DNA from 4 places in the Brevibacillus sp. NPDC058079 genome. Region 1 is predicted to be linked to each of the others. Evidence: riboswitches for the same ligand, from Rfam matches in the RefSeq annotation. Region 1 holds a riboswitch; each other region holds the start of a gene.
The links. Region 1 has a riboswitch for S-adenosylmethionine ahead of ACFVS2_RS14610 (2,3-diketo-5-methylthiopentyl-1-phosphate enolase). Riboswitches for the same ligand answer to the same signal wherever they lie in the genome.
Positions count from the first base shown of each region.

Region 2: another riboswitch for S-adenosylmethionine. It lies ahead of ACFVS2_RS24785 (BMP family lipoprotein); the one in region 1 lies ahead of ACFVS2_RS14610 (2,3-diketo-5-methylthiopentyl-1-phosphate enolase).
Region 3: another riboswitch for S-adenosylmethionine. It lies ahead of metH (methionine synthase); the one in region 1 lies ahead of ACFVS2_RS14610 (2,3-diketo-5-methylthiopentyl-1-phosphate enolase).
Region 4: another riboswitch for S-adenosylmethionine. It lies ahead of ACFVS2_RS17730 (pyridoxal phosphate-dependent aminotransferase); the one in region 1 lies ahead of ACFVS2_RS14610 (2,3-diketo-5-methylthiopentyl-1-phosphate enolase).

Region 1 is NZ_JBHVSO010000004.1:287,033-294,916, reverse strand. Features, by position in the region: gene ACFVS2_RS14640 (spore germination protein) at 1-498, shown strand, start outside; gene ACFVS2_RS14635 (GerAB/ArcD/ProY family transporter) at 498-1,598, shown strand; gene ACFVS2_RS14630 (Ger(x)C family spore germination protein) at 1,595-2,710, shown strand; gene ACFVS2_RS14625 (1,2-dihydroxy-3-keto-5-methylthiopentene dioxygenase) at 2,763-3,275, opposite strand; gene ACFVS2_RS14620 (methylthioribulose 1-phosphate dehydratase) at 3,289-3,945, opposite strand; gene ACFVS2_RS14615 (2-hydroxy-3-keto-5-methylthiopentenyl-1-phosphate phosphatase) at 3,949-4,617, opposite strand; gene ACFVS2_RS14610 (2,3-diketo-5-methylthiopentyl-1-phosphate enolase) at 4,614-5,828, opposite strand; SAM riboswitch class I at 5,916-6,092, opposite strand; gene ACFVS2_RS14605 (sigma-70 family RNA polymerase sigma factor) at 6,223-6,738, shown strand; gene ACFVS2_RS14600 (anti-sigma factor) at 6,738-7,884, shown strand, end outside.
Region 2 is NZ_JBHVSO010000009.1:209,290-217,173, forward strand. Features, by position in the region: gene ACFVS2_RS24760 (hypothetical protein) at 174-512, shown strand; gene ACFVS2_RS24765 (hypothetical protein) at 487-762, shown strand; gene ACFVS2_RS24770 (MarR family winged helix-turn-helix transcriptional regulator) at 813-1,226, opposite strand; gene ACFVS2_RS24775 (DUF3298 and DUF4163 domain-containing protein) at 1,428-2,045, opposite strand; gene ACFVS2_RS24780 (methyl-accepting chemotaxis protein) at 2,202-3,677, shown strand; SAM riboswitch class I at 3,959-4,081, shown strand; gene ACFVS2_RS24785 (BMP family lipoprotein) at 4,282-5,310, shown strand; gene ACFVS2_RS24790 (ABC transporter ATP-binding protein) at 5,449-6,978, shown strand; gene ACFVS2_RS24795 (ABC transporter permease) at 6,953-7,884, shown strand, end outside.
Region 3 is NZ_JBHVSO010000001.1:139,721-147,604, reverse strand. Features, by position in the region: gene ACFVS2_RS00755 (bifunctional homocysteine S-methyltransferase/methylenetetrahydrofolate reductase) at 1-618, opposite strand, end outside; gene metH (methionine synthase) at 651-4,097, opposite strand; SAM riboswitch class I at 4,219-4,320, opposite strand; gene ACFVS2_RS00745 (YjcZ family sporulation protein) at 4,534-4,641, shown strand; gene ACFVS2_RS00740 (YcdB/YcdC domain-containing protein) at 4,709-6,919, opposite strand; gene ACFVS2_RS00735 (sigma-70 family RNA polymerase sigma factor) at 6,910-7,482, opposite strand; gene ACFVS2_RS00730 (hypothetical protein) at 7,681-7,884, shown strand, end outside.
Region 4 is NZ_JBHVSO010000005.1:397,573-405,456, forward strand. Features, by position in the region: gene ACFVS2_RS17695 (ThiF family adenylyltransferase) at 1-886, opposite strand, end outside; gene ACFVS2_RS17700 (molybdenum cofactor biosynthesis protein) at 891-1,598, opposite strand; gene ACFVS2_RS17705 (SPL family radical SAM protein) at 1,702-2,520, opposite strand; gene ACFVS2_RS17710 (2OG-Fe(II) oxygenase) at 2,533-3,246, opposite strand; gene ACFVS2_RS17715 (methylated-DNA--[protein]-cysteine S-methyltransferase) at 3,239-3,778, opposite strand; gene moaC (cyclic pyranopterin monophosphate synthase MoaC) at 3,951-4,433, shown strand; gene ACFVS2_RS17725 (MFS transporter) at 4,437-5,690, shown strand; SAM riboswitch class I at 5,751-5,865, shown strand; gene ACFVS2_RS17730 (pyridoxal phosphate-dependent aminotransferase) at 5,949-7,130, shown strand; gene ACFVS2_RS17735 (hypothetical protein) at 7,282-7,752, shown strand.

The DNA of each region.
Region 1 (7,884 bases):
TTCCCTCCCTTGTTAGAGGCATTCATTATGGAGCTCACACTGGAAATGCTCAGGGAATCGGGGATTCGCTTGCCAGCGCCTATCGGACAGACCGTCGGTATCGTAGGGGGTATCGTGATCGGTCAAGCGGTCGTACAAGCGGGGATTGTAAGCAACATTATGGTGATCGTCGTTGCATTTACAGCGATCTCATCCTTTATTATCCCGAACTACGATATGGCTTCGGCAGTCAGGCTTATTCGTTTTTTGATGATGATACTTGCTGCCATGTTTGGGTTCGTTGGAATTATTGTTGGCTTAATGGCACTGATCGGCCATTTGGTTACGCTGGAATCATTAGGCGTTCCTTATGGAAGCCCTCTGGCCCCTGTGCGTTTTGGAGATTGGAAAGATTTGTTTGTCCGCCTGCCACTATGGAAAATGAAAGATCGTCCCCTGTCAGCCCACACGATTGAGGAGCAAAGACAAGGGGATAATCGGCCAAGGGAGGACGGGTGATGAAAAAGTATACGTACAACCAATTGAGCATCCTCCAGTACATTCTCCTCATTCATGGGGCACAAGTGGGGATCGGAGTATTGACGATTCCCAGAGAATTGGCGGAGAAGGCGAGCACCGATGGATGGATATCGCTTTTGATTGGATGGCTTGCGGCAACGCTAGTCAGTCTCGTCATCACGAACATGATGAAGCAGTACCCGGAGAAGACAATTATCGATATATTTCCATTGATCCTGGGCAAGTGGCTCGGTCGTGTCGCTATTGCTTTGATGTCCATTTATTGCGGGATAGCGGCGTTCGTTTTGATGATAAATGCCACGGGAATCATTAATGTGTGGCTCCTGTCTCAGACACCGGCCTATGTCGTCGTATTCCTTTTTGCTCTGCCGACCTATCTTGTTCTCCAGGGAGGGGTTCGCGCGATTGGAAGGTACGCCGAGCTCGTGTTCTATCTTACACTTTGGATACCTTTTGTTCTCACGACAGCTTACCGAGAGGTTCATTGGTTAAACTTGCTGCCAGTAATCAAGGAGGGCTGGCACCCGATATGGGAAGCGAGCAAATCCACGGTACTCTCGTTTCTTGGTTTTGAGTTTGGTTATTTTGCCTACCCTTTTCTTCAAAAAAAGCAATATGCGACTATCGGCATTGTCGTTGCGAATACATTGACATTGCTCGTGTATCTGTCTGTCGCTGTCGTTTGCTTTGCTTACTTTAGCCCCGATGAAATCACGGAGTATACATGGCCTACGCTCAATTTATGGAAAGCCATTGAGTTCCGCTTTTTGGAACGTGTCGATATTCTTTTTCTCTCTAGTTATTTGTTTATATTGTCAACCACTGCTTTGCCGTACACTTATTTTTGTGTCTTTTCATCCAGTCAGTTATTCGGCATGAAGGATCATCGCAAGCATTTGCGTCTGTTCCTTCTTCTGGTTCCAGTGGCGCTATGGTTTTATACGCCATCCTTTATCGATCTGAAGAAATCGGCAGAAATTTGGAGCTATGCAGGCTTGTGCTTTGCTTATGTGCTTCCTTTACTAGCTTGGGGGCCGATCAGGCTTTCGAAACGAGCAGAAGGGGTGAAAAAAGCATGAGGGCATTTCAGATTCTGTTATGTAGCTTCCTGGTAATCATGTTGGCGGGATGCAAGGACCAGATCAATTTGGAGGATACCACTTTAACGCTGATGCTCGGAATCGATTTGAACGAAAAAAACGAGCTTCTCTATTTTATCTCAAGCCCCGTGTTCAATCGGGAGGCAAAGGAAAAATCTGAGCAATACGGTATCCGGTCATCTACAATTAGAGAGGCAAGAATGGGCTTTGATGAGCGAGTGACAGGCTTGACCCAACCAGGCAAGATTCAGGTGCTTGTAATGGGGAAAAAGCTGCTGGCTCACCCGGACTGGTTTCGGTTGCTGGATGTCGTTTTTCGGGATGCAAAGTTCAGTGTCAACGCCCGCATGGCTGTGCTTGATGGTCGATTGAATGAGTTGTTTGATTATAAACCAAAGGACAAGCCTCGTCTGTCCATTCATGTAACAACGCTGATTGACACAGCCAATAACAGAAATCTGACGGTAAAAACGAGGGCGCAGGAGCTCCATCGGCAAATGTATGAAAAAGGGATGACGCCTACCCTGACTGAGTTGAAGAAAGAAAAGAAGGCGGTCAAGGTAATGGGGACGGCTTTGTTAAAAGAAAATGGAACGTACGCAGGCTCGATAGAACCGCGGGATACGATTCTTTTGCAAATGTTTCTCCATGAAAAACAAGGGGAACTGTCCGTCACCATCCCGATTAAAGAGCCGAACGAGCACAATCAAATTGTGAAAGACAGGATCAGTTTTTTTATCAAGGGCGTCAAAAAAAAAGTAAAAACAACCTATCAGAACGGTCGATTTCATTTTGACGTTCATTTCAAATTGCGAGTGTCCGTATCGGAGCGAATGTTTCCGTACGACATGAAAAAGGACTACAAAAAGATGGAGCGAATGATCAGTGACGAGTTACAGAAGGATTACATGAAGTTAGTCAAGAAATGCCAGGAAAGCGGTGTAGACCCATTTGGGTTTGGTCTCTATGCGCGTGCCTATGAATATAAGGAATACAAAAAGGTAGAGGATGATTGGACGAAAGCCTTTTCCAATGCCACAGTTGAAATCAAGCCTGACGTATCGATTAAGGGAAATGGCGTCATAAAGTGAAGGGTGAAAGACAAAACCCCCTGGCAATCAGTAAATGCCAAGGGGTTCGTTATTAATAGATCGCTTCCCAGCCTGCAGGAGTGACGAACAGGCGAATCGCCTTGATTTTGCGGTCGTCCATCAGGGTGAAGTAGTGGCGGTAGTTCGGTGGTACGGAGATCAGATCGCCTGGCTCCAGCTCGACGTCGAAGTAGCGGTCATCTTTGCCTTTGATGGCGAAAATGCCGTGACCATCGACGCAGAAGCGGCACTCATCGTCGGTGTGGTGATGCTCGCCCTTGAATTTCACCAACAGCTCGTCGAGGTTAGGCGTTTTGTCAGAGAGGACGATAATGTCCGCTGTCAAGTAACCGCGACGTTGGCTGATCGCATCGATTTCTGGCTTGAAGGTGTCGAGAATCTCTTGTTTTTCCTCGTCTGTCGGGCTGTAGTTATCACGGTGCTTTGGATCAAGGCGATCCAAGCCCCATTTTTCGTAAATGATCTCTTGGGTGTCCAGGAAGGAGACAACTTCCTCGGGTGCTGAGATGTACTCATTGTTGTCGTGAAAACGAATTTGTGCCATCGTTTATTCCTCCTTAATTGGTGGTTGTAGTGGACACGACTGCTTGGCGCAATTGCAGCCAGCGGGCGTGATACTCGAATAGGAATTCAAAAGCTTCCAGGTGGCGCTTGGCCTCGAAGTCATTGCCGCCCCACGTGTAGATACCGTGGTTACGGATGAGTACACCGGGAACTTCTGGTGTGATCACTTTTTCAATTTCGGTAGCCAAGGTCGGAATATCGGCAAAGTTCTCAACAATCGGAACAGTAATGCGCGCGTTTTCTTCCCAGATTCCGAGTCCCTTGATCAGCTCTTGTCCTTGAATGGAGAAAGCGCGTTGTCCAAAGTACAGCTCGGAAATGAGGTTATTCCATACGGTATGCACGTGGAAGCAAGCCCCAGCCTTCGGGAACGTTTTGTAGACGACGGCGTGGATAAGCGTTTCCGCGGACGGCTTGAGAGCAGTTTCATCCACTGGACGTGAGTCTTGATCCACGACCAGATAATCTTCGGGAGACAGCTTGGTTTTGTCTTTGCCGCTTGCCGTTACGGCAAATTGCAAAGGATCGTTTTGTATTTTTATGGAGAGATTGCCACTGGTGCCGGGAAACCAGTCCCGGCGGGCAAATGTCAGCTTGGCGTCATCCAGACGGCGAAAGGCATCCAGACGTTGTTCGAGTGTTGCAGTCATGAATTAGACGACCTCCTGTTGGACGTGCTGTAAAATGCGAATCACATCGTGGAATGTGGCAAACTTACTATGCGGCAATTGCAGCTCTTCCGCCTTGTCAGCGAGGAAGTGACGGGCAATCACATAGTCAGCGATTTTGGCTCCAGCCAAATCAGTGATAGAGTCGCCGATGACGATACGGAAATGGTTCTCTGGATCGTAACGACGGATAATCGTCGTCTTGCACATGCCGCAGCCGTTCGTGCACTGTTCATCGCAAGCGTTTGGCCACGTAATGGTGATCCGCTCCCCGCTGAAATCACTGCCATTGCAGTAAATAGGCACATCGGAGAGATCAAAAGGTGCCAGGATAGGCTCCAGGAAAAAGTCGATGCCGCCACTCGTGATCAACAGCTCGATGCCTTCTTCGCGGCAATAGCTCACGAATTCAGCAAATCCCGGGCGAATCGTCGCTTCTTGGACAATAAAATCAATAATGTCCTGGCGCAAGGAGGAGGGCAAGAGTTGAAACAGCTTGCCAACCCCTTCTTGAACGCTTATTTTTTGCGAAAGGATTTGCTCCGTCAAGGCTTCCCACTCAGGGGGAGCAAACTTGCGGACAATCGCTACAATGTTGTCTTTTTCGGTAATCGTTCCGTCGAAATCGCAGAACAGGACGAGCTTCTTGCTCATCGTGCGCCACCCCACTTTTCCAAGGCGATCGCCAGCTCTTGTGATTCCGCGGCAGCTTCTTCCAATGTTCGGCCTGCGGTGACTGCATGAATTGCGGCAACGAATGCTTTCGCTCCTGCGGTTGCTCCACCGGGATGACCGTGGATTCCGCCTCCTGCATTGACGATTTGATCCAGACCGAAGTCTTTATACAGCTGTGGAACCAACCCTGGGTGAATGCCGGCAGACGGAACTGGGAAGGAACGGCGTACACCATTCAGTGGGTCAGTCAAATGCTTGGCGAGCTGCAACGCTTCTGTTTTGTCCAAGGCGACATTGCCATATGGAGATGGGAAGAGCACCAAATCTGCCCCAGCTACACGCATCAACGTTCCGAGCAGAAGCGGGGTGGCGATACCGTAGTCAGGTGATGGATAGTAAGCGCCTGCCAATGCTGGATGCGCCATGATCGGTACGTGTACATCAGGATCGGCTGCCAAACGGTGCAGGGCATCGAATCCAAAGGCCAGTACATTGAACAAGAGGCAGTCAGCACCTGCATCTACCGCACGTTTCGCTTTTTCGTTCAGCTCATGCACAGGTCCAGTCAGGTTGGCTGCATAAAGGACAGGCTTGCCTGTTTCGGCTTCTGTCTCCTGAGCGATCTGCTTGAACGCTTTGATCCGTTCGATAAAAGGAGCGCGCTCATCTGCAAAGAAGATTTCGTCATCTTTCACCAGATCGACTCCGCCCAAGGCTTGTGCCCGGAATTGCGTTTTCAGGTCGTCGAAAGGAAGGCCTAGGCACGATTTGAAAATGCTCATCAAGAGCGGACGGTTATGTGCCCCTAAACGTTCGCGCAGACCATCGATGCCGAACTTCGGTCCAGGAAAAGCCTGAAGGAATGAGTCGGGGAAAACGATGTCGATGAGCTTGATTTTGCCATCCATCGACAGTTTGCCGAATATTCCGGTCAACAAGGATGGAATGTCTGCTGTAAAATTGCGGGTCGGATAGCTGACGGTAATCAAACCGCGTGTTTCTCCGTTTTCCAGTGTTTCAAGTGGTGTCGCGCTCACGGCTTCACCGAGATACGGCGCTAGCTCAGCTTGCTTGGCAAGCGGCAGGTCCGTCCAGGAACCGACAGTCATGCCGACAGCAATGGCTTGCGCTTTCTTGTTCAAGTCTTTTGCTTGTGTGAGGTAGGTGACGAGGATACGTTGTTCACTCATGGTACGTCTCATCCTCCTTGAATGATTAAAAAAAGCCTCCCCATTGAGCGGGGAGGCGGTTGTCGACTTATGAAAGCGTCTCGTCTCCTCTCATCTCTCGGGTCAGTAGCCGAAACGAGCCAAAGATGCTCTATCTCGACTCTTATCCGTTGGAATTAGCACCGTTTCGCTATCCAAGGTACGCATCATCCGCGTACGATTCATGGTATAGCGCCGGTTGCCGGGCATCATAGGGCCAGTCCCTCAGCCAGCTCGCGATAAGAGTTATTCGTTTCCCCCATGATATGACGTTCATTCTCAGGAGTCAATCTTTGTTTTTGTAGAGAATGTGCAGCAGGTTATCAGAAAAATGAGATGAAGGTGAAACTTTTTGACAATTCCTTCGTGGTAAGGGATGAAGGGGTGTGAACGGCTTGGGAAAGTAGGTCTGGAGGATGTGTACCAGCTGCATGTAAACGATATTTACCGCTATCTTTTCCGGCTGACACGAGATGAGAGGCTGGCAGAGGATTTGACACAGGAAACCTTTTGTCGCGCCTTCTCTTCCTTGGACGACTACCGTGGGGAAAAAGTACGGCCTTGGCTATTCAAGGTGGCCTATCACGCTTTCGTGGACGGCTATCGCAAGAAGACGAAACAACGGTTTGCATATGTGGAAGCCCTGCCAGAGCGACGTGATCATTCGGCGGTTGATCCGGCAGAGCATGTCGTGAACAAGGAGCTGTGGGAAGTGGCCTATGACTATTTGGAGCAACTTCCGGAAAAGCAGAGACAGGTCATTTTGTTGTCTACCATGCAGTTTTCCTACGCGGAAATGGCAGAGGTACTCGGGATCGAGCTGGCAGACGTCAAGCGTTCCTTGTTTCGGGGGCGACAAAAGATGCGGCAGTTGTGGAGGGAGGAAAGGTAATGAGGGAGCAAGATGGCAACAATCGCGAACAAAAGCTGCTGGCTTATTTGCGTGGCGATATGTCGGGGGAAGAGGTAAAACGATTCGAAGAGGAAATAGCCGCTGACGAGGAATACGCACAGCGGTTGGAGAGGCTTTTACTGGGGGAAGAAATGGGAGAGGACAACTCGAAAACAAAACAGCCTGAAACGCTGTCGGCCGAAAAACAGCGCGCCATTGTTCGCCGGGGGAAATGGAAAAATCGGTTGTCCACCGCTGGATTCACTATAGTGCTACCCTTTTTGGCTGGAGTTGTATTGCTGATTCTGAATGGCTGGGTTGGGTCACTGATGCATGAAGATCTGTTCCGCGTTGCGAAGTCGATGGTCAATTTCACCCAGCCAGGTGTGAGCGTGGGGAGTAGTGGTTCACAGGTCGGATTGCTGTACGGAAACATCAGCATGGAACTACGCGAGCGGGTTGGGGGAGAAGAAAAGAACGCGGGCCGTTTTGAGAGTACGAATGTGCTAAGGAACGTGAATGCGAAGCCGCAATGGACGAACGGGGTCAGGGAGCAAAAGCTGTTTTTCCGTTATCCGACAGAGGGAGAAACGGAGGATACCATGTCTCTCACTTCACCTGCCTGGACGACAATGGAGAAGCTGCCTGAGGGAACCGTTTCGCAGCTTGCAATATCTTTTGACCACTTTCTGACGTACGAGGAGTATTATGCACTGATTTCCCGCCATGTTACCTCTTCAGGACAAGATACAGTTTGGTTTGCGGTAGATACAGGGGTGGAGCTCAAGCAAGCAGAGAGTGATGTACCCTATCTGTTGCTTGGTGCCGGGGACGTATGGGGATTTGCTCAGAGAGAACTCGATTACGGAGGTGCGCCCATCCGGGTAAATGGGGAAGGGGCAAGAAGAATGGCGACCTATCTGAACGAAATGAAGTACTTATCTGAGCAAGAAGGTCTGACTCGCGATATTGGCAAAGCCTTGGTATTTGGTAGCGACCCTCAGATAGCAGAACGATACAACTACATGCAACAAAACGGAGTGCGAATCTACGGTGCCGTCTTGACCGGACCTACGAAAGAACTACTGAAGCTCAAGGCCGAAAAGTCAATAACAGCAGCGTTTCTAGGCAAGGTAGACTGGTGGA
Region 2 (7,884 bases), on a different contig from region 1:
TCATAACAAATAGGCTTCTTACCGGGCACGCTTGTGCTTGGTGGGGAGCCTTTTTCATGACAGAACAACATCAGGAAAGTAATGATCCCGATGTCACGAGGAACTAGGCAGAAGCGTATTGTATAGAAGGGCCAATAATCAAACCACGACCTTTTGTTGGCATGGAGGTATCTATGTTTTTTTGTGATGATGACGATACCGCTGTAATAGCACTTTGGATTATTTCGATTGGCTTTGTCATACTCGCCATTGATAAAACAACGAAATTAAGTCAAAAGCCTGCTTGCGGAAATGCGACTTCGGCGCAACCGCTGATCCAATCGAACAAGAAAGCCAATGGGAAGAATAAGAATGGCAATGACAATGATAACGATGATGATAGGCAATTCAAACGAATTGAACAGCAAATGGCTCAATTACGAGACAGTATGCAAGATATAAAGAAGAATTTGCAGGAGAAGCCAACCAAGAATGGAGGGAAGAAGGATGATCGACAAAAATCTGGCGAATGAGCTGGTAGCGGTAGGCGGGTGGATCGCACTTCTGGGTGCCTTCCTCACTGCTATAGGCTCGACTGGACAGGTGGAACCGGACCAGGATACTTCTACAGCGAAAGAGGCAAATGATAAAGAATCTAATGAGTTGAAAAAACAAGTGCTGCAACAGAAAAAACTATTGCAAAAGCAACAGATACAGCTTGAACTGATTCAATTGGAACAAGAGCTCAACACCATCATCCATAGCACAAGGAAAAATGGCTAACAAAAAATGACTTCACCAAACTGCTCTTGGGCGAAGTCATTTTTTACTTGTTAAGAAGGCTGCATATTATCGTTCATTTTCTTCAATACACGGTTAAAGATAGCGAGTTCTGCTTCGTCAAGGCCGCGGAGTGCCAGTTCCTCTTGCTCTTTGGCAGCTTCCAGCCATTCCGGGAACCGTTCGACTGCTTGCGGAGACAAGGACACATAGCGCTCACGCTTGTCATCACCCTCTGAGCGAATAATCCAGCCCATCTCTTCCAATCGGGTGAGTGTCCGGGTAATCGTCGGCGCTTCCACATTCAGGTAGTTGCTCAATTGAACCTGGGTGAGCGATTCACGATAATGCAAGCAAAGGATAATACCCCATTGCGAACTGTATAATCCCATGGGAGACATAGTCCCATTTAATGATTTACTGAATATTCTTGCGGTTTGGCTAATTCGATGACCATAATATTGCATGAGTATATACCTCCAGGAAAGCTGGTCCGATATATCGTACACTTTATTGCTTAAGTAAATATGTACAATAACATACTAGCAGTTTCGGGCATATAAGTAAACGTTTATTCGATGGCGAAATAATGGATTTTCTGACACAAATAAAATCAGGCGAGTGTCATGGAAGAAGACACTCACCTGGGTGGAAAATACGGTGGAGGATTAATCTGCGGACAAGATACTCAATGGTCCTTTTTCATTGATGAGCGGCTCCAGTTCATAGACCGAAATGGGGAACATGGGGAAACCGACGTAGTAAGGTGTAATTTCGTACAACTGGAAGTAGATGACCAGCGCTTTATCGGCGAGGTAATAATCTTGATCGGGTTTAATCGAAGTAAAGCCATTGAGTGTGGGGATGCTTCTTTCTTTGATTTGACGCTTGATGTTTTCGGAAATCACCTTCACGTAATCGCTTCCTGGCTTGAATAATTCACGCAGCGTATACAGCTTGCCTGTTTGGATATCTGCGGTGATCGACCCGAGGAAGGTCATGCCGTGAGCCATTTGTGGTGTGTAGGCGTAGTTGCTCAGCACGACACTGAAAATACCGCGTTCGTTTGTCTTGATTTCGTAGCTTCCTTGCATTTCTGTATTTCCCGGTACCTGGACCCGTTGTTGCTCGTGAATTAAGCCTTGAACTGTTTGATAAATCGCCCGGTTGATATCTTTTTCCGCTTGTTGGTTGGCTAGGCCTGCCAATTGTGGATAGTAAATCGTGGTGTTCGGACGGCTAATCGTTCGTGTCAGCACAGTAGCTGGCAATTGATTGAGTTCCACTTTTCTCCGTTTGCCTCCTGTACGTAAGAGTTGTGTAATAGCCTATTCGAAATTGTTTTTGGCTGTTCTTACTTTTTTCACAAATTTGGCAAAGGTTTGGCTATATAATGGGGAAAGAATCCGATACATAAGTAAATATGGAAAAGGGGGGCAATTATGATTCAATTGATTCGCAATACCTTGACTGACAAAGAAGGCTTTATGATTTTCATCCTATGGAATCATTTGTGGATGGCGGGACTCATTGCCTACCAAGTGGATGTGAACTTCTGGAAAGTGACGTCCTTGGGATTGCTGGTCACTCTAATTGTTTCGCCGTATTATTTCATTCGCAAAGATAGTCATGTGATTCGTTATCTGGTTGCAATCGGACTTATGTTTTATGCTATTTCCTTCGATCACTTTACCGATTACCAGGAGGTTACCTTCCTCGCCTTTATCGTCATGGGCTTTTTGGCAGCCTATTTGGATTGGAAGCTAGTCGTAACAGCGGGAATTACCCAAATCATTGTCACGGTTATTGGGTTTTACACAGGGACCTACGAGATTTTCGAGGGTGATTTTTCGGAGCTCAATTTGCTTATGCGTATTGTCACGATTCTCATGATGATGGGAGCCGTCACGTATCTGTGTCTCGCCGGACAAACCTCCTTGCGAAAAGCTGATGACGCAAGGCAGGAAGCGGAAGAGAAAGAGCGCCGTCTGGGAGAAATGCTTTTGAACATCCAGCAAATGACGGAGCAGCTGGATCGTACAAGCGATCATGTGCATGAGCATGCGGAAGGTACGAAGCGCAATACAGATGAAATGATGGTAGCCTTCAAGGAAGTCGCCACAGGTATGGAATCGCAGGCGAATTCTACGGTGAAAATCGAAGAAGAGGTTCAATCCATCGACCAGGAAATCGAGGAAGTCACAACACAGACCAACGCCATGAAATCGGAATCGCAACAAAACAACCGTCGTCTGACAGAAAGCGTTCAGATGATGAATGAGCTGTCCTCGCAGATGGAGCAAATTGTGCAGGCAGTCAATGTAGCAGCCTCTACGATTCACCAGCTCAATCGACAGGCGAATCGCGTAGAAGAAATTGTTGGCGCTATTAATCAGATCGCGACACAAACGAATCTCTTGGCGCTGAATGCGGCGATTGAATCGGCGCGTGCAGGCGAGCATGGACGTGGATTTGCTGTTGTAGCGGATGAGGTACGCAAGCTAGCGGAACAAAGCGCGACAGCTACGCAGGAAATTACCGACATTCTGAAATCTCTCCATCAGGAAAGTGAGAATGCGGTGCAGCATATGAGCAATGGAGAAACGTCTGTTGCAAAAGGCCAAGAGCTGGCCGTGAAAACAGTGGCCTCCATTGAAGCAGTGCGTGCCGGGATGATGGCCTTCTTGGAAGCAGCTGATCAAGTAAGCTCCAGCATGGACCGGGTAAAAGTGCGTTCCGGAGAAGTTGCCATCGAGATGTCGACTATTACAGCCGTAACCGAGGAATCCGTAGCCAACTTAGAAGAGCTGTTTGCGACAGCAGAAAACCAGCATCAAAAAGTGCGTGAAATTACGGAAGAGCTGGGCGAGCTGAATACGTTGTCTCATCGTCTCCAGCAAACCTTTCACGTAAATTAGTTAAAGATTGTTTAAAAAGTCGTATTTTGATCACGAAGTAGTTCTGAAAGCTGATTCGGCATCGAAATTGACGTTCACCTTCGAAGTCCGGTGCTCATGTAGGTCTCCTACACTCCGCTCCTCCTTCTTCAGGTTCTCGCCAATTTCTCGGTGCTGAAAAGACGACTTTTTAAACTTCAACTTCGATTCACTTTTAGAAGTGTTTGGAATTGAGAAAAAAGAATTGCATTTTTGAACCGTTCTGCTAGAATGAATTCCATTGTAACTAAATATATTCACCTACCTTATCTAGAGCGGCGGAGGGACTGGCCCGATGATGCCCGGCAACCACTGATCATGTCTATGCATGAACAGAAAGGTGCCAATTCCTGCAAAACCTGTACCATGGTTTTGACAGATGAGGAAGAGAACGGCTACGTACGCAAACTCTTCCTCCGGGAAGAGTTTTTTTGTTGTATTTGTAAACAAAAGGAGGTAATAAACGAACGATAAATTTATTTTATAAGATAATATTCGTAAATAGTATTGAAAAATTGGGTAAAAAGCCGTACATTACCTAATAGGATAAAGAAAAACGTAAAGTTCGGATAGGGAGAGATACATCATGAAGAAGTTATTGCTGGCATTAACGACATTCGCAGTATTGGCAACAGGGTGCTCGACTGGCACAAGCGCACCTGCAGATCAGCCAGGAGGACAAGCAGCGGGACAAGAGGGCGCGGCCAAAAAGAGAATTGCCTTGATTTTGCCTGAGAAAATCGGTGTGAATCCGTTCTTCCAACAAATGGATGAGGGTGCGAAGAAAGCCGCACAAGAGCTGGGCGCAGAAGTGAAAACGATTGAATCTACGGACCATGGAGCGATTGAAGAGAATCTGCGCGTGGCTGTTGCAGAAAATTATGATTTGATCATCACTTCTTCCTTTACATCAGAGGATGCATTGAAAAAAGTAGCTACCGAAAATCCTGACCGTAATTTTGCGATTATTGATACTGTAGTGGATTTGCCAAACGTTCGTAGTGTTACCTTCCGCGAGCAGGAAGCGGCTTACCTGGTGGGAGCAGCAGCAGGTCTGGCAACGAAAACGAACAAAGTAGGTATGGTTGTCGCTCTTGATATTCCACAGTTGAAAAAATGGACAGTTGGCTTCGAAGAGGGCTTGAAAGCGACGAATCCAAAAGCAGAGCTGATGGTCAACTATGTAGGTAGCTTCACTGACCCGGCAAAAGCGAAGGAATTGGCTTTGCTCCAAGCTTCCAAAGGCGCTGACTTCATTAACGGTGCAGCAGCAGTAGGAGACCTCGGCGTTTTCGAAGCAGCGAAGGAAAAAGGCTTCTTCACAGCAGGTCAGGACGTTGACCGTACCACGATTGATCCAGAGCATATTGTTCTGTCCCAATTGAAAGGGACCGACGCGGCAGCTTATGAAACGGTGAAGAACTTTGTAGAAGGAACGTTCAAACCAGGTGTTGTGGCGTACGGCTTGAAAGAAAAAGGTGTTGGCGTAACCTATGTCACGCACGAAAGCAAAACGCCACTGAACGCTTTTATTGGACAAGAAGTGGTGGATAAAGTGAAAGCGATCAGCGATGAGATTGTAGCTGGCACTCGCAAAGTACCAGACCAGTTCTAAAAAGGTAGCTCGGTGCTGAAAAGCCAACTTTTTGAACGTTTATTTATAGCTTGTGCACAGTGATGGATGTGACCGACTACGGCTGTGTAGTCGGTCTTCCATTTTCATAAAAGGACGTACAGAAATGAGGGAGTGGGAATGACCGATCGCTTGGAAATGAGGGCCATGACCAAGAAGTACGGAGATTTTACCGCCAACGACAAGGTGTCGTTCTCACTGGCAGCAGGAGAAGTCCACGCGATTGTCGGGGAAAATGGAGCGGGCAAAACGACACTGATGCGGATGCTGTACGGGATGGAGCAGCCGACGTCGGGAGAGATCGTGTTAAACGGCAAGCCAGTTGTTTTTCGCGGACCAGAGGACGCGATTCGAAATGGAATCGGGATGGTTCACCAGCACTTTATGCTCTTCGGAGAATTCAGTGTGACTGAAAATATCGTGATCGGATACGAGCCGAATCAAGCGGGTTTTTTCAAAAGAAATGACGCGGAGGACAAGGTGCGGGCTCTTAGTGAGCAGTATCGCATTCCGATTCAGCCGCAGGCCAAGGTAGCGAATTGCTCGATTGGGGAACAGCAACGGGTCGAGATTCTGAAGGTACTGTATCAGGGAGCGGATATTATCGTGCTGGACGAGCCGACCGCTGTACTTACCCCACTGGAGGTACGCGACCTGCTGCAAACGATTCGAAACCTGGCCGAGAGCGGCAAGAGCGTCATTTTGATTACACATAAGTTGCAGGAGGTCATGGAGGTAGCTGATCGTATTACGGTACTGCGCGGAGGCAAAGTGACGGGAACGGTATCCCGTACAGAAACCAATGCGGACGATTTAGCCAGACTGATGGTCGGACGTGAATTGCAGGAGCTAGCTGAGCGAGTTCCTCTGGATAAAGGCCCTTTGTTGCAGGTGGAGAATCTCACGGTTCGAGAAAAGCAGACACTGCTTGATCAAGTCAGCTTTACCGTGCACCACGGGGAAATCGTAGGAATCGCAGGTGTTTCCGGGAATGGTCAATCCGAGCTGCTGCAAGCGATCAGCGGCTTGCGAGCGGCACAGGAGGGAAAGGTGCGGTTAGGCGGCAACGACGTGACGAACAAATCAGTTGCCACCATTCGGGATGCCGGCTTGGCGCATATTCCGGAGGATCGCTACCTGTGGGGAACGGCCAAACTCTCAAGCGTCGAGGAAAATGCGTTGATGGGCTATCAGCGAAAGCCTGCTTACAACCGTCGCGGCGTTGTTTTGCGGGAGAAATTCCGCCAAGTCGTAAAAGGCTGGGTTGAGCAGTTTGCCATCAAGACAGGCTCCCGACAATTGCAGGAGCTGGCAGGGAATCTGTCAGGTGGAAACTTGCAAAAGCTGATCGTAGCAAGGGAGCTGGGACATGAAACCCCGTTTTTGATTGCGGCTGAGCCTACGCGAGGGGTAGATATCGGTGCCATGGAGTACATCCATCAGGCGCTGATCGAAAAGCGCAATCAGGGAGACGGGATCTTGCTAGTCTCCTCCGAGCTGTCCGAAATTCTCGCCTTGTCTGACAGGATTTTGGTCATGTATAAAGGGCGAATCGCTGGAGAGCTTTCACGCCTGGAGGCAACCGAAGAAAAAATCAGCGTGATCATGGCGGGAGGAAGCATTCATGGCAGCAATCAAAGAGCTATCTAAGTCATTGGTTCAGCCGTTATTGGCTGTCGTCATCGGTTTGTTGACCGGGGCGCTGGTCATTGCTGCAGTTGGCGAATCGATCTTGGGCACCTACCAGGAAATGTGGAAAGGGGCCTTTGGCAGTTTTTATTTCTTTACGTCTACATTAGCGAGAGCTACGCCTATCATGCTGATTGCCCTGGGTCTTTCCCTCGCATTTCGGGCAGGGGTATTCAACCTGGGGGCGGAAGGGCAAATGGTGCTGGGTGCCGTCAGTGCTGCGTTAGTCGCGATTTACTTGCCAGCACCGGGAATGATCAAAATTGTGGCGGGTATTTTTGCAGGAATGGCAGTCGGAGGGTTCTGGGCGTTGTTGCCAGGTTTTATGGAAGCCCGTTTTCGCATTCCGTTGCTCATCTCTACGTTGCTCTTTAACTACATCGCGGTATTGTTTGCGAGCTATCTCGTGACAGAGCCGTTCCGGGATCGGTCGGGTTCTGCGGCACTGGCACAGACCGTTATGCTGGAGAAAAGCGCTTGGCTTCCGAAGCTGTTTGCCGGGATGAGCGTGCATGTAGGGTTTTTGTTTGCGATCGTTGCAGCGCTGCTGTTGTTCTGGGTACTTCGGTTTACGCCTTTTGGCTATGAAGTGAAGATGCTGGGTCAAAACTCGCTGTTTGCTCAATACGGAGGAATTAATCGCATTCGGGTGATGCTGACCGGGATGTTTGCCAGTGGTGGACTGGCTGGCTTGGCGGGAACCGTTGAGGTAATGGGGGCGCACTATCGTTTTGTTGACGGTGCCCTGAGTGTACCTGGGTTCGCCTGGACGGGCCTGATGGCAGCGCTGCTTGCGAACTCGCACCCGCTTGGCATCATTGTGACTTCGATCCTGCTTGCTGCTTTTCAGACAGGAGCCATGGGTGT
Region 3 (7,884 bases), on a different contig from region 1:
TAGTCCGATCACGTCAGCACCTGCGGCTTTCAGCTTGGAAAAAGCATCTGTCAGATCGTAGCCATCACGTGTGCGCCCTACTTCCAAAGTAGCTAACTGCGCGATTACAGGTACATCTGTGAGCGGGCGGATTACCTCGATCGCCAGAAGCAGCTCCTCCAAGTCCACGAACGTCTCCAGAATCAGTCCATCTACGCCAGCATGCAATAGAGCAATCGCCTGTTCCTCATATTGGTCACGGTATTCATCCAAAACCTTTTTCTTCACCCGTCCAGCCAAAATCGATCCAATGCTCCCAGCTACATAAGCATCATCCTGAGCAGCTTCCCGTGCAATGGCGACTGCGAGCCGATTAATCCGCGCAACCTTATGCTCTAGACCGTAACGGCTCAATGCATCGCGGTTGGCAGAATACGTATTTGTCTCTAGGAAACGTGCACCGGCCTGATAGTAGGACGTATGAACTTCATGTACCAAACGAGGGTTGGATAAACACAGCTCCTCAAAGCTGACACCAACTGGGACGCCCAGCCCGTGCAGCTGGGTCGCCATCGCTCCATCTCCGACTAGAAGGTTGTCTTTCAAATAGGCTCGTAAATCTTTCTTTCTCGTCGTCAACTCAATCCCTTCTCTCCCATATTCATTTATCTTTAAACTTCAAAAATAGATGGACCTGCGTTGAAATAACGTGCTTCAGGGTGAGCAAAAACCATCGCCGATACGGAAGCTTCTGGCTCCATCATGAAGCCCTCTGTCAGCTGAACGCCGATATCCTCTGGACGCAACAGACGGAATAACTGCGCCTGATCTTCCAGATTCGGGCAAGCAGGGTAACCGAAGGATACACGAATGCCCTGATATCTAGCACCGAAGCGCTCGAGCATCGTCATCTCAACCGGATCGGGTATACCCCACACGTCGCGCATGACGTGGTGAATTCGCTCAGCAAATGCCTCTGCCAGCTCCAATGCCAAGGCTTGGAGGACATGGGAGCGCAAGTAGTCACCACGCTCTTTTAACTCTGTAGATTTTTCGCGAATCCCTCCCCCAGCCGTTACGGTCAGGAATCCGACATAATCCATTTCCTTGCTCTCCACTGGTCGCAGGAAGTCGGACAGGCAAAGATGAGGTTCTTCCAGCTGACGCGGGAACGAAAAGCGCTCCAGCAGCTTGCTGTGGTCTTTTGGATCATAGACCAAAATTTCGTTGCCATCTGACTGAGCCGGGAAGAACTGATACACACCGTGTGTCGTAATGGTTCCTTTTTGCTTCGCTTCATTTAATAGCTCTTCCACAATGCCGTACAGTTCCAGTACCTTGTCGTCGCCTGCCTCTATCAATCTATCTACATTTCCGCGAACACCGAGGTGTTTTCCGAGGAGCATCCGCAGGTTCAAATACGGCTGCAAATGGCTGAGCGGATATTGTCGCAAAACATGTCGTTCACAATCGGGCGGCAGATGGATCGGAACGGTTCTGCTGATGGCTGAGCGAGCAGGCACTGGTGCTTTTTTCTCCTCAACAACAGGCTGAGCGGTTGCAACTGCTTCCAGCAGATGCTGCTGTTCTTCTACCAAGCGATCACGTTCATCCGGATTTTGTAGACGATTCACGAGGTCCAGACCATCCATGGCATCTTTTGCGTATAAAACAATTCCACGGTATTCCGGTGCGATCCGGTTCGATGTGAACTTGCGCGTTAACGCCGCACCGCCAACCATCATCGGGATATCAATGCCTGCCTCACGCAGGTCTTGTGCAGTAATGACCATTTGTTGCGCGGATTTCACCAAGAGTCCAGAGAGACCGATGGCATCCGGCTTTTCTTCTCTGCATGCGGCAATCAGTTGCTCTGGCGGTACCTTGATCCCCAGGTTCACGACATTGTAGCCGTTGTTTGACAAAATAATTTCCACGAGGTTTTTTCCGATGTCGTGTACATCGCCCTTGACTGTCGCCAGCAAGATTTTCCCCTTGGCAGCGGCATCGCTTTTTTCCATGAATGGCTCTAAAAACGATACGGATGCCTTCATAACTTCTGCGCTCTGCAATACTTCTGCCACGATCAGCTGGTTGCCGTTGAACAGGCGACCGACCTCTTCCATCCCAGTCATCAACGGACCGTTGATGATCTCGAGCGGTACGTATTTATCCAGAGCCAGCTTCAAGTCTTCCACTAGACCATCCTTGGAGCCTTCGACTACATAACGGGCCAAGCGTTCTTCGAGCGTTAGCGAGGAGACTTCCACACTGACTTCCTTTTTCTTTTGGCGATAAAATTCGGTGAAGGCCGCCAATGTCTCATCATTTGTCTCGAATAGAAGAGCTTCTGCCAGCTTTCTCTCGTCTTCTGGAATCGAAGCGTAGCGCTCCAGCTTTTCCGTGTTGACGATGGCGTAATCAAGCCCTGCGAGAGTGGTGTGGTACAAGAAGACCGCATTCAGCACTTCCCGACCTGCAGCAGGCAAGCCGAAGGAAACGTTACTGACACCCAGGATTGTCTTGCAAGCAGGCATTGCTTGTTTGATCAAACGAATTCCTTCTACGGTTTCCAATGCAGAGCCGATGTATTGTTCATCCCCCGTCCCTACTGGAAAGACGAGTGGATCGAAAATAATATCCTGTGGCTTTATTCCATACTGGTTGACAAGAATGTCGTACGAGCGTTGCGCGACCTCCAGCTTCTTTTCGCGAGTGATAGCCATACCCGCTTCCTCAATCGTTCCAACGACAACGGAGGCACCGAACTTGTGAATAAGCGGAACGACTTCCTCAAATCGCTCCAACCCGTCTTCCAGGTTGATCGAGTTGAGAATGGCCTTCCCTTGCGAGTAGCGAAGTCCCAGCTCCATAACCTTGGCATCTGTCGAGTCGATCATGAGGGGCGCTTTTACTTTTTTCACGATGAACTGTAGGAATTTTTCCATATCTTCGTATTCATCACGGTCGGGATCAGCCAAGCATATATCGATGACATGTGCGCCGCGCTTTACTTGTGCCCGGGCAATATCAGATGCTTCTTCATAGTGACCAGCTGCAATCATTTCACGGAATTTTTTGGAACCGATGACATTGGTCCTCTCCCCTACTAGCAGGGGACGATTGTCATCTTCGACGTAAACGACCTCGATCCCGGAGACCGCGCTCAGCGGTTCTACAGCTGCACTGCGAGGCTTGCAGTCTTTCAATGCTTCTGCCATCGCTTGAATATGGTCAGGCGTTGTTCCGCAGCAACCGCCAGCGACGTTTATCCAGCCTTGTTCAGCGAACGCCAGCATTTTCGAGGCAAGTCCTTGTGGCGTTTCATGGTAATGACCGTTCTCATCTGGCAAGCCTGCGTTCGGATAACAGCTGACCGCACATTGGGCAATTCCCGACAATGTCCGCAGATGATCACGCATGAACTCTGGTCCTGTCGCACAGTTCAGACCAATAGAGACTGGCTTTATATGTTCCAAGGAGATGTAAAACGCCTCGATGTTTTGGCCAGCAAGCGTCGTGCCCATCGGCTCAATCGTACCTGACAGCATCACCGGGATCTCCTGTCCAAGCTCTTCAAAAGCTTTGCGAATCCCAATTCCACCGGCCTTAACGTTCAACGTATCTTGCGAGGTTTCCAAAAGAAGAACATCGGAGCCACCGAGAATCAGACCTTTTGCCTGACGATAATACGCCTCGACCAGTTCTTCAAAAGTGACACCGCCTGTCAACGAAAGGGTTTTGGTCGTAGGTCCCATTGCACCTGCTACAAAACGCGGCCACTCCTCCGTGGAATAGGCATCCACCGCTTCTCTGGCCAAGCGTGCTGCCGCTATATTGATCTCAAGGTCTTTCTCTGGCACATCGTACTCGGCTAAAACGATGGAAGCAGCACCAAACGTATTTGTTTCGACGATGTCTGCTCCCGCCTCTAAATATTTCTCATGAATGGAACGGATCACATCTGGTCTGGTCAGGTTCAAGAGTTCATTACAGCCATCATAGGCTTCACCGCCGAAATCATCAGCAGTCAGGTTCGCCTGTTGAAGCATGGTGCCCATTGCACCGTCCAGAATCAGAATTTTCCGGGAAAGCTGTTCGCGAAAAGTTGGTTTCATTGACGTGCCCCTTTTCTCCCTTGCATCGGCTTATTCTCTGTCATTAGGTAAATAAAATCAAAAAATCCTCTTCTTTGAAAGAAGAGGATTTGTCAGCAGATACGAAAACGCCTGAGACATCCTCTTATCTTTCAAAGCACGTAGCTTTGCTGGAATTGGCACCGGATTTTTACCGGTTGCCGAGGCTTCATCAGGCCAGTCCCTCTGCCTCTCTGGATAAGAGTCGTACACTTGTCATTTAGTTGTATTGTGAAATGTCTTGAATGTTTGCAAGTATCTTAACACCCCCTTTGTCTCCCCGTCAATTGTGAATTGTCTATTTTTTACTAAGCCTCTTCTCTTACGCGCCCATTTTTGCCTAAGCTGGGCATCCGCCCAGTCCAATATCGGCATTCGTGTATAGACTGGAGTATAACGGAAAGGAGGGGAAACAAAGATGAGTACATCTTTCTGCGGGAACGGATTCTTCGGTGACTGCTTCGCAATCGTGCTCGTGCTGTTTATCCTGTTGGTTATTATCGGGTGCTCGTGTGACGACTGTTAGATAAGTGTTTAAGAAAGGCTATCCCAAAAGCCATCAGGAATGGCTGCGGGATAGCCTTTTTTTCGTTTTAGTCGGCGATGATCTTGCCTGTCACGGCATCAAGGGCCATAAATTTGTTCGCAAGCTTTTCCTCACTCCACGGCACATACGCCAGCTTCGGTTGAGGTAATTTTTGCCCATCCACATCTTTCATCAAATAGACCAGCTTCAAAGGCATGACGCGTAAATACTCCTCAACAGCCTTGTCTTTCGAGATGATCTTGTCGGATGCTGGAAGCTCCACCAACTCGTGCGTCTCTCTGTAGTTATCAAACTTTGTCACTTTGCCCGTAGACGGATCGACCGTTACCGAATAAGCCGCTTTTTGCTCGCGATCCTGTACAGGAATGCCATCCTTGCTCAGGAAAAATCTGAATTCCCATTCGCCCGATGACACAGGACTCGCTTCGCCTGGCTGTATAACTTGTGCCAATTGTACTTCTTTTACACCTGGATCGACGTATTTATGCAGAAAGGCGAATGCAGCCTCTTCCGCTTGCTGGCGTTTGACTGTCACTGCAGCATTGGAACGCGGTGTTCCCAGCCCGACGACACTGCCTGTTTCTGCGATAACTTCTACGCCGATATACTTGTCATTTTTATCATACCAGACGTATTCCTTGCGTCCATCGCGCTCACGTTCACTCTCTCTGTAGGTCAAGCCTTCTACCTGTACGCCGAACTCTGCTTGCAGCAGTGCTTTTGCCTCATCCTTGGAGCGAACCTTGACGTATTCTTTCGGAGATTCGATTGGATGTGCTTTCTTCGTATTCAACTGATCATAGGCAAGCCCGTTATCTCCCGTTCCATACACAATCTTGCCACTGGTCGCGTCGATATGCCACTCCGTACCATCTTCACGTCCTCGTTGCATGAAGGAAACAGCTGGCGTGTACTCCAGAATAGGCTGCCACTTCTCTCCTTGTTTTGATTCTGGCCGTATTCTCGGATTCTGCACGTATCGAAGCTTCATATGCTCACTCAGCTCTTTGATGGCTACCTCTTCTGACACAGCAGTCGATACATCTGGATATCGTGACGGCTCGAATGATACGGGCTCCTTCCTGAAATATTGGACATGGCCAGAGTCAGTTGTTACTATGCTTATTTCATCAGACAACACTGGCAGCCCGTTATAGTATCGCAAGTACAATCCTGGATTGTTGGCGTCCAACAACCGATAGTTCTCGCTATCAGCCCCGAGCAGTTTGTTCAGAAACTGTCGCTCTTGCTCCAAGGCTTTTGCTCCTTCTGCTTCTTTCCGGCTCGCTGCTTCCTTTTCATCCCTATACAGAAGCATATACGATTCCAGTGCTTGACCATTTCCATAGATCGCAAGAGAAACCTGATGCCCCTCCTTGTTCATTTTCCCCAAGATTACTAACATGCCATCGTGGTTCTTCTCTTTATCCAACAGAAGAAGGGAGGGGTTCAAATCGGGCACGGCATCTGTCAGCTTGGTGAAAAAGGCTTGTTCACTCTTGTTCAATCGCCCGAAAAATGTGACTTGCTCATGCTGGTCAATTCCAACTGACAATACGTCGAACGGAACTCGCTGGCCGTTTTCCATACGTTGATAATTCACGCTCATCCATGGGCCTTTTACCTTATACTCGTCCGTATAGATCTGAGTCTCGACGAGCTGATAGGTCTTACTTTCCTCCCCCAAAAAAGCTTGAAGAAATGCGCTTGCTGCTTTCTCCGCAGTCTTGGCTGATGGCAATTTCTCTTCCTTCTGTTCTCCTCGATCACCATCAATTGTAAAGCTCTCAATTTGTCCTGTCTGTATATCATATGCAACCTTGGCACGAGCATTATCGCCTTCCAATAACGTTAGATTACTGAATCCATAGCTTGTACGATCCACTCTTATTGTCATCTTACTCAAGGCTGGGATCGCCTTTTTCAATGGTAAAATTGCCTCCTCCGGCGACACCTTTACACTGTTCGGATTTGCCTCTTTATTGTTTGTTTTCGTAGCAGTTGTAACAATCGCATTCGTTACATTTTTGCCATTTGGCAACTGTGGAAACCAGCCTTGTTGGTGCATGCCCACAGCAGTTACCGCCAAGCACGCTGCCAGCGAGCCAGCTACAAAAATTCGGTTTCGATTCTTGTGTTTATTCTGTGCAATCGCACCTCTGATCCGTAATTCCATCTCTTTTGTAAACCTCACTTCCTCCACTGATTCCTCACTTGCGCTCCGTACTGCTTCACGCATTTGCTTATCTACATCCATTCCAATCCCTCCTTTTCACACAATGCCTTAAAATGTTTTCGGGCCCGTGACAATTGGGTTCGTACGGCATCTTCTGAAATATCCAGCACTTGCGCAATCTCTCTTATCGACAAATCTTCATAGTAATGAAGTATCATGACTTTTCGGTACAGCGGCGAGAGCTTCATCACCTGCTCCGCTATCTGTACCTTGCTCATTCGTCCGATGACTGCCGCTTCAACGTTTGCGGTGTCGGCCTTCTCCGGGGGTGCTTCCTCTTTGGAGAGGTATGTAGAAAAAATCTGGCGAAAGGACCACGAACGCAAATATTTGCGGGACTCGTTGATCGCGATTCGGTAAAGCCACGTTTTCACGCTACTCTGATGGCGGAACTGATCCAGACCCCGATACGCCTTTAGGAACACTTCCTGGGTAATGTCTTCCGCGATTCCCCGATCCTTGACGATCAAGTAGGCGAGCTGCACGATGTTGTCTCCGTACTCGCTCATGAGTCTCGTCAGCTTCTCCTCGTTGGTCAGTTGCAGCGTCCAATCCGCTTCGCTACTTTTGGCACTTGCATTCACGCGCTGTTCACCTCCTTGTTACGTGTTGATATGTATTTGATCCAGCTGACTTATTTTTGTGACAAGATTATCCAATTATTTTTTCCATAATCCTTTTCCCTTCTTCCACTGCTACACTCCGTTGCGTTGCTTTCATTGTCAGCGCACATTGCTTTTGCTATCATGAGGCTTATTGTAGAGCGAAAGGAACGAGATGACATGGATGACTTGCAAGCACGAGAAAAAGACAAATTTCTGTCCTGTTTGGAGACCATAAAAGAACTATCCAAATCCGAATTTGAAACCTATTCCATCGTTAAGAATACCGAAACCGGCGAACATTATCTCCACTATTTTTTGTCCCACATTAACTTATCCGAGGGAGGCAGAAGAGACGATTACGATCACTTCCTGCCGATTGAA
Region 4 (7,884 bases), on a different contig from region 1:
TTTGTCCCAAAGGGGAGAGTCTATTAGCCAATGTGTTCAGATCAAGTGTCATTGCAGCGGCGGGCGAGATTTGTACGGTGTCTCGACCGCAAAGCGAAACGGCTTGTCCATCTTGAGTATCGGGCTGCAAAAACGAAAATTGCTTGTGCCCACATGTCGGACAGTCGTCTCGGCGGGCATTGACCACCTTGATTTGCTGATGGCGGTTATGCCAAATCTCAAAGTGCTCCAAATTCGGATTGAGCTCATCGGTTGCGTCCACTAACAGCTTGAATGCTTCTGTTGCCTGATAGGAGGCGACGATGTGAATGATCGGTCCGATGACGCCAGCCGTGTCACAGGTAGGCATCTCACCTGGGTTTGGCGCTTCAGGGAAAAGACAGCGCAAGCAAGGCGTGATTCCCGGACGAATCGCGGTAAATGTTCCGGTTGCACTCACAGCGCCACCGTACACCCACGGAATACCATGCTTAACGCAAACATCGTTCACGAGATATCTCACCTGAAAATTATCCGTCGCATCTAGAACGAGATCGACATCTGCCAGCAATTCCTCTGCATTGTAAGCGGTGAGGTCTGCGACAATCGGTTCGATGGTGACGGCTGAGTTGATCTTTGTCAGTTTGGCGTGAGCGGCGATGGCTTTTGGCAAATGCTCGGCTGCATCGGATTCGTCGTAGAGCATTTGACGCTGCAAGTTGCTCGGCTCGACAAAGTCGCGGTCAATGATGCGGACAAAACCTACTCCAGCACGGACCATATGATTGGAGAGAACAGTTCCGAGCGCTCCCATGCCGACGATGGCTACACGGCTTTGCCCGAGCTTTTCCTGTCCACTGCGCCCGATCGGATGAAACAATGTCTGACGGGAATAGCGAGTATCCAAGGCGTTACTCCACCTTTCCTTCTGGCATCGCAAGCGGATTCCACGGTCCTTGCTGATGTCCCTTCCATTCGCTTCCATCTTCCCACATTTCTTTTTTCCAAATAGGAACGATCTGCTTGAGTCGTTCGATGGCATAACGGCCTGCTTCAAACGATTCATTGCGATGTGCAGTTGCAACGGCACAAACAACCGCAATCTCTTCCACAGCCAAATTTCCGATACGATGGTGCATCGCGACTTGCGCTCCCGGCCAGCGTTCCTCGATCTCTGCTGCGACCTGCTTCATTTTTTCAACAGCCATAGGGGCATAAGCTTCATAGGACAAATACACCGTGCGCTGACCATGGGTAAATTCCCGAACAGTTCCGACAAAAGTAAGGACCGCGCCTGCATGCGGGTTGCTCACCAGGCGAACCAGCTTGTCCGCAGAAATAGGCTCCTCGGTAATGGCAAAGCGCGGGTCTTCTTCTCCGCCGCTTACAGGAGGTAAGAGGGCAATCTCGTCGTTGGCTGAAATGACCTGATTTTTCGCGGCATATTCATGATTGATGGAGACAAAGCAACTGCCCAAAAGCGCAGAGAGCGCAGGATATTCTTTTTCCACTGCTTGCAGAAGATCGCTAACGGTCGCGCCTTCAGATAGGGTCATTTGTACTTCCCGGGCATTCGCACGTTCAGCGAGTCCGGCAAATAACAAGATCGTAATGGTCAAGACAATTCCTCATTTCCCTAGATGATACTACTCTCTAGGCTAGACGATATCATAAACCAAACAAAGTTGCCAATGAATGGGGTGTTTCAATCAGCGGTTGATTCTAAGGGGCGAAGCCTTCCTGACTCAAATAGATCTGGTCCGGGGGGAAAACACGTAATAGCCGATCATAGACGATCCGATAGGCGGAGGGATCATACCATTGTTCCAGTGCAAGCTGTTCATAGTGAGCAGGAATGCCGTTTCTTTTTGTTCGTTTACCGCCGCTGCCGTCTCCCATATAAAAGTCGTCGACACAGACGCGTGTTACCAAGGGGCGCAAAATCTCGGGGAATGACTCACTGCTTGGCAAAACAGGGGCAAGGGTTGCTTGAGTAGGGATGCCTGCTTCCGCCAAGCGCTCGAGTGTTTTGAGCCGCGCTTGAATGGGGGGAGCTTGCGGGCTAAAGTACCTGCGAATCTCCTCCAAATCGGTCTCGACGGTCATGCTGACGCGGACGCGATCACCCAGCAGGAGCAACAAATCGGCATCCCGCCAAACCAAGGGACTTCTCGTCTGCACCAACAAAAAATCGGGTGGATTCTCTACCATGACTTCGAGTAAAGACCTCGTTACCTTTTCCGTTTGTTCGATGGGCTGGTACGGGTCTGTACTCGAAGACATGAAGATGGTCACCTTTCCTTTTTTCTTTGCCCGGATTAGCTCCTTGCGCAATAAATCGGCAGCATGCTGCTTAATGTCAACCCACGTGCCCCATTGCTCGTTGCGGAACAAAGAGACAGGCATTTGTCGAACGTAGCAATAGGAGCAGGCGAAAGAACAGCCTGTATACGGATTGAGCGAGTGGGTGTAATCCTCAAGAAATCCGCTTCCTTTATTGAGGAGGGTTTTCGGCATTTTATAGGAAAGGATGCATTTCATATTGGGCGTTCCTCACTTTGCATCATGAAAAATAATCCCGAGGCTGTAGCGCTTTCCTGAGGTAATCGTGCTGACACCGTGGCGCAGCGTGTTTTTATAGTAGCCTCGCGTTCCCTGCACAGGACGATAGGATGTCGGGAAAATCAGGCCAGCGCCTTGCTCCAAGGTTATCACATGTCCTCGGCTCTGCGCGCGTGGCCGTTGCTCCATCAGCAGAAATTCTCCGCCAGTGTAGTCCTTCTCCTTCTGATTTAAGGCAAAAACGACTTGAAACGGGAAGAACACCTCGCCGTACATATCCTGGTGTAAACAATTGTAGCCGCCCATTTCGTATTTCAAAATCAATGGAGTAGAGCGCAGTTGACCCTGATCGTGACATTGCGCCAAAAATTCAGGGAGGGTAGCAGGATAGATGGCTTCGCGTCCAAGCATTTCCAGCCACCGATTCGCAGTCTGGGCAAGCATCGGATAAAAGCCTTCGCGAAGCTCCTGCAAAAGCGAGGGAAGGGGAGCCTGATAATAACGATACTCTCCTTCGCCGAAACGGTACCGTGCCATCTGGATCGTATTGCGAAAAAGGTCATCCTCTCCATACGTAGCGATTAATTCGTCGCACACATCCGCGCTTAATAAGGAAGGAAAAGAAGCATACCCTTGTTCGTCCAGCTCCTGTTGCAGGGAATGCCAGTCAAGTGCAGCGATCCTTTCTGTCACTGATTTAGCCATGTTTCACACCCCGATTTGTCTTTTTCTCCAGATCAAGCAGAGTTGTCTTCATGGGCAGTCCTCCACGATAGCCAGTTAGTGATCCGTTTTTACCGACAACGCGGTGGCAGGGGACTGTAATGAGAACCGGATTGGCACCGATTGCTGCACCGACGGCACGAACAGCAGCAGGCTTTTCAATGATGTTCGCAATGTCGGTGTACGATGCCGTTTGACCGTATGGGATTTGGCACAGTGCCTCCCAGACAGCGAGCTGAAAAGGCGTTCCAGACAGGTCGCAATCCATGGAAAAATGCTCGCGCGTCCCCTGCAAATACTCCATCAGTTCTGTTGCAAAAGGCTGTAGCCATGGTTCGTCTTGCACCAGTGCACTTTGTGGATGATGCTTTTCAACCCACGCTTCCAATTCAGCAAAAGGCTGGTTGACCGAGCCGACATAACAAAGCCCGGCAGCCGTTGCAGCCAAATAAATGGTCCAATCACCATGCACAAGCATTGACCAACGTACCGTCTGATCCTTAATCGTTTCCATTTCCATACGCCTCCTTTGAGCTGTGTACGCACAGTATACCTCCAGCACCTGTTCTTCGTACGTTTTTAGGAGTGGATGAGCAAGATAACGAAACAGTGTCGTCTACATTCTCATTGCTTTTATCCAGCGGCGGGAGTAAGGTAGGAGGAGATAGAGGAGGAACGATACTAGTATGACTGATCAATTAACACATTTTAATGAACAAAATCGAGCTCGGATGGTGGACGTGTCTGAGAAGGACGTCACAAAACGGGTGGCTGTAGCCGAGAGCCAAATCAGCATGAAACCCGAAACGCTCGCCCGAATCCGTGAAGGTCGGATCGAAAAGGGCGATGTACTCGCAGTTGCGCAGGTAGCAGGTGTCATGGCTGCCAAAAAGACGTGGGAAATCATCCCGATGTGTCATCCGCTGCCATTGACTGGCATCGACATACAATTTGCTTTTGTAGATGAAACGACGCTTGCGATTACAGGAACCGTGAAGACGACAGGGAAAACTGGCGTCGAGATGGAGGCGTTGACCGCTGTCAGCATAGCGGCTTTGACCGTGTATGACATGTGCAAAGCCATGGATAAAGAAATGATAATCGGTCCAACCAGTCTGCAATCCAAAACAGGCGGAAAAAGCGGCGATTTCCATCGGGGAGAGAAGTAAGCCATGAGGCAAAAGTGGGAATCCTATCCGAGCAGCATTCGTTTATTGGCGATTGCTGCCGTCATTTTTTCTACAGGAATGGCGTGTATTTGGCCGCTTGTCACGATCTATATTCACAACCATCTCGGAAAGCCGCTGACTGTAGCCGGCTTCTTGTTGCTTTTAAATCAAGGCGCATTCTTGATCGGGAGTATTGTCGGCGGGATGATGTTTGACCGCTGGGGAAAAATGCGCACCATTATTGTCGGTTCCATCGGCGTTATTCTGATATCGATCGGCTTAGGTCTTACGCAAGATTTTACGATTTATGTTGTCTTGCTTCTATTGAATGGTCTGTTTTACGGAACACTTTCTCCTGTGATGAATGCACTGGCAGTAGTGTTATGGCCGGACGGGGGACGGAAAGGAATCAATCTGATTTATGTCACCCTCAATGTGGGGGTAGCTGCCGGTTCTGCGCTGGGCGGCTTCTTGGCAAGTGTTTCGTTTGCCTGGACGTTTTTCGGTAATGCGATCTCGCAAGTGATTGTGCTCGCCATGTTCATGCTCATTTTGCCGCGTCAGTTAAAAATGGTGGAACAACGCGAAAACTCGACGACTGGACAAAGTATGTCTGAGCAAGCAACTGGTGATGTGCTGCAACAACCACAGCAAGAGCCAAAGGTGGTATGGGGAGCATTGCTGCTATTATGTGGGGGGCTATTAATTAGCTGGATTGTCTATGTACAATGGACGACGGTGCTGTCTACCTACATGCAATCCCTGGGCATTTCACTCCGTCAATACAGTCTGTTGTGGACGCTGAACGGAGGTTTGATCCTGTTTGGTCAGCCATTGATTGCGTGGGTCATTCGACGCTTTGCCCGTACGCTAAAAGCACAAATGCTCTTGGGCGCTTATATTTTTGCCTTGTCGATGCTGATTCTGTCGCAATCAACGGTTTATGCAGGCTTTGTGGCAGGCATGTTCGTCATGACGCTAGGAGAAATGCTCGTGTGGCCAGCGGTGCCGGCAGTAGCTGCACAGTTTACGCCAGAGGGACGTGAAGGCTTCATTCAAGGTCTGATTGCAGGAACTGGATCAGCAGGGCGGATGCTCGGACCACTGCTCGGCGCCTTCATTTTCCAATCGATTCATGCGCAGGGACTATTGTTCGTGATGGCAGGCTTGTGTCTGTTGTCTGTGGCATTCTTCGCTTTCCACACCTCATTTCAAAAAAGAAGGCATCAAGTGTCGGTACAGAATCAAGCATCTTGACACGGTTTACGTGCTCAAGTAGTATGATATAGACGAAAAAACAGTATATTCCGTGTGTTTGACTTATTCAGAGAGGTGGAGGGACTGGCCCTATGAAGCCCGGCAGCGGATCTGTTCCATGTGATGGACAGATGCTGTGCCAATTCCAGCAGGATTTTTTCCTGACAGATAAGGACGTGACCAAGCTGATCTCCCCCTTTTTCTGTATGGAAAAAGGGGGTTTTACTGTATTGGGCCCAAGAAAGGAATGGAAGAAAGATGCGCATTCAACCCTCCGACATGATTGATCGACTCCCTACCCAGTTTTTTGCGACCCTGGTGGCAAAAGTAAACAAGGTCATTGCGCAAGGCCATGACGTCATTAACCTAGGGCAGGGCAATCCCGATCTGCCGACACCGCCGCACATTATTGAAGAATTACAGGCACAAGCGGCACAACCACTCCATCACAAATATCCGCCTTTTCAGGGACGCGTGGAACTGAAGCAGGCAGTGGCTCATTGGTATAAGCAAGAATTTGATGTAGACCTCGATCCGGAGGAAGAAGTAGCGATTTTGTTCGGCAGCAAAACCGGACTCGTAGAGATTTGCCAAGTACTCATGAACGCAGGCGATGTTGCACTGGTTCCGGACCCAGGCTATCCGGATTATTGGTCGGGGGTTGCAGTCGTAGACGGACGGATGGTCATGATGCCTCTGAAGGCGGAAAATGACTTTTTACCAGACTACAGCCAGCTCTCCCAAGCTGATTTGGATCGAGCGAAACTGATGTTTCTCAACTATCCGAACAATCCAACAGCAGTCAACGCACCACTCGAGTTTTATGAGGAAACGATTCGTTTTGCCCGAAAACATGAAATCGTCGTCTGCCATGACTTCGCCTACGGGGCGATCAGCTATGACGGGAAAAAGCCAGTCAGCTTCATGCAGGTTCCGGGAGCAAAAGAAGTGGGCGTAGAATTTTATACCTTGTCCAAAACGTACAACATGGCAGGCTGGCGTGTTGGTGCCATGGTAGGAAATCGCGAGCTGGTTCGTCTGATTAACCTCATTCAGGACCATTACTTCGTCAGTCTGTTCGGAGCGGTACAGATGGCGGCAGCCAAAGCGATGACGGAGTCACAGCAGTGCGTTCGCGATCTCGTCGCTGTCTACGAAAGCCGCCGCAATGCCTTGTACTCCAATCTGCATCGGATTGGCTGGCAGGCGCCACCATCTCAAGGTTCGTTTTTTGCTTGGCTTCCTGTTCCAAGTGGCTTTACTTCCGTGGAGTTCTCTGACCTGCTATTGGAAAAAGCGCATGTCGTCGTAGCGCCAGGAAATGGCTTTGGTCCGACGGGTGAGGGCTATGTGCGAGCGGCTTTGTTATCCAATGAAGATCGTCTCGCAGAAGCGGTCCAACGGATTGAGCGGTTGGGGTTGTTTACGAAAACAAAATGAAGGCAAGGGAATTCGACCACACTACCATACAAATGGAGTGTGGTTTTTTTATTCTAGAATAAAAATCATTCTCATTATTGACAGATAATGATTTTCATTATACGATGACATTGTTAATGATAATTAGTCTCAGCGAGAGCGGGAGGGTACCATGCGCTATCAGATTAACGGTTACACGGATATGTATACGGTGATCGCCAACGAGCGAAAAATCGGCGGAGCCATTGAAGCAGGCCAGATTCGCTTGCGGACGGGAGAAGTTTACGCCAATGCTGTTCTCACTCGTTTGGAAATGTCAGGTGCGCATTTTTGCTCAATCGGATTTGTAACAGAAGAAGGCAAAAGACTGATTGTCCATGTGAATGATATCAGCATGATCGCTGATGCTCGTCACGTCAACGTTTGTGAGCTGACGAACGAATGCATGAGAGTGGAGAAGTCCGCAGAGAGACTGAAGCGATTGAAGCGTCTCTGTGAACTGAATGAAGGCAGCTGTACGCCAACCTTCCAAGAAGAGGCATTGCTTTTGGCAAGCGATATTGGCATGGAAGAAGCGTCCACGCATGTAGACCTCTCTTTCCTCCCACACACAGAGAAACCACGTGTGTTTCGAATCGCCTAGGAAGATATAGCCCATACATATAGCCCCCTTTTCGTTAGAGACGAAGAGGGGTTTTTTGCATGCAGTGTGTCAAGACTAACGATTGAACAACCGCTCGACATAGTCAAAACCTATCCGCTCATAGCTAGTAAG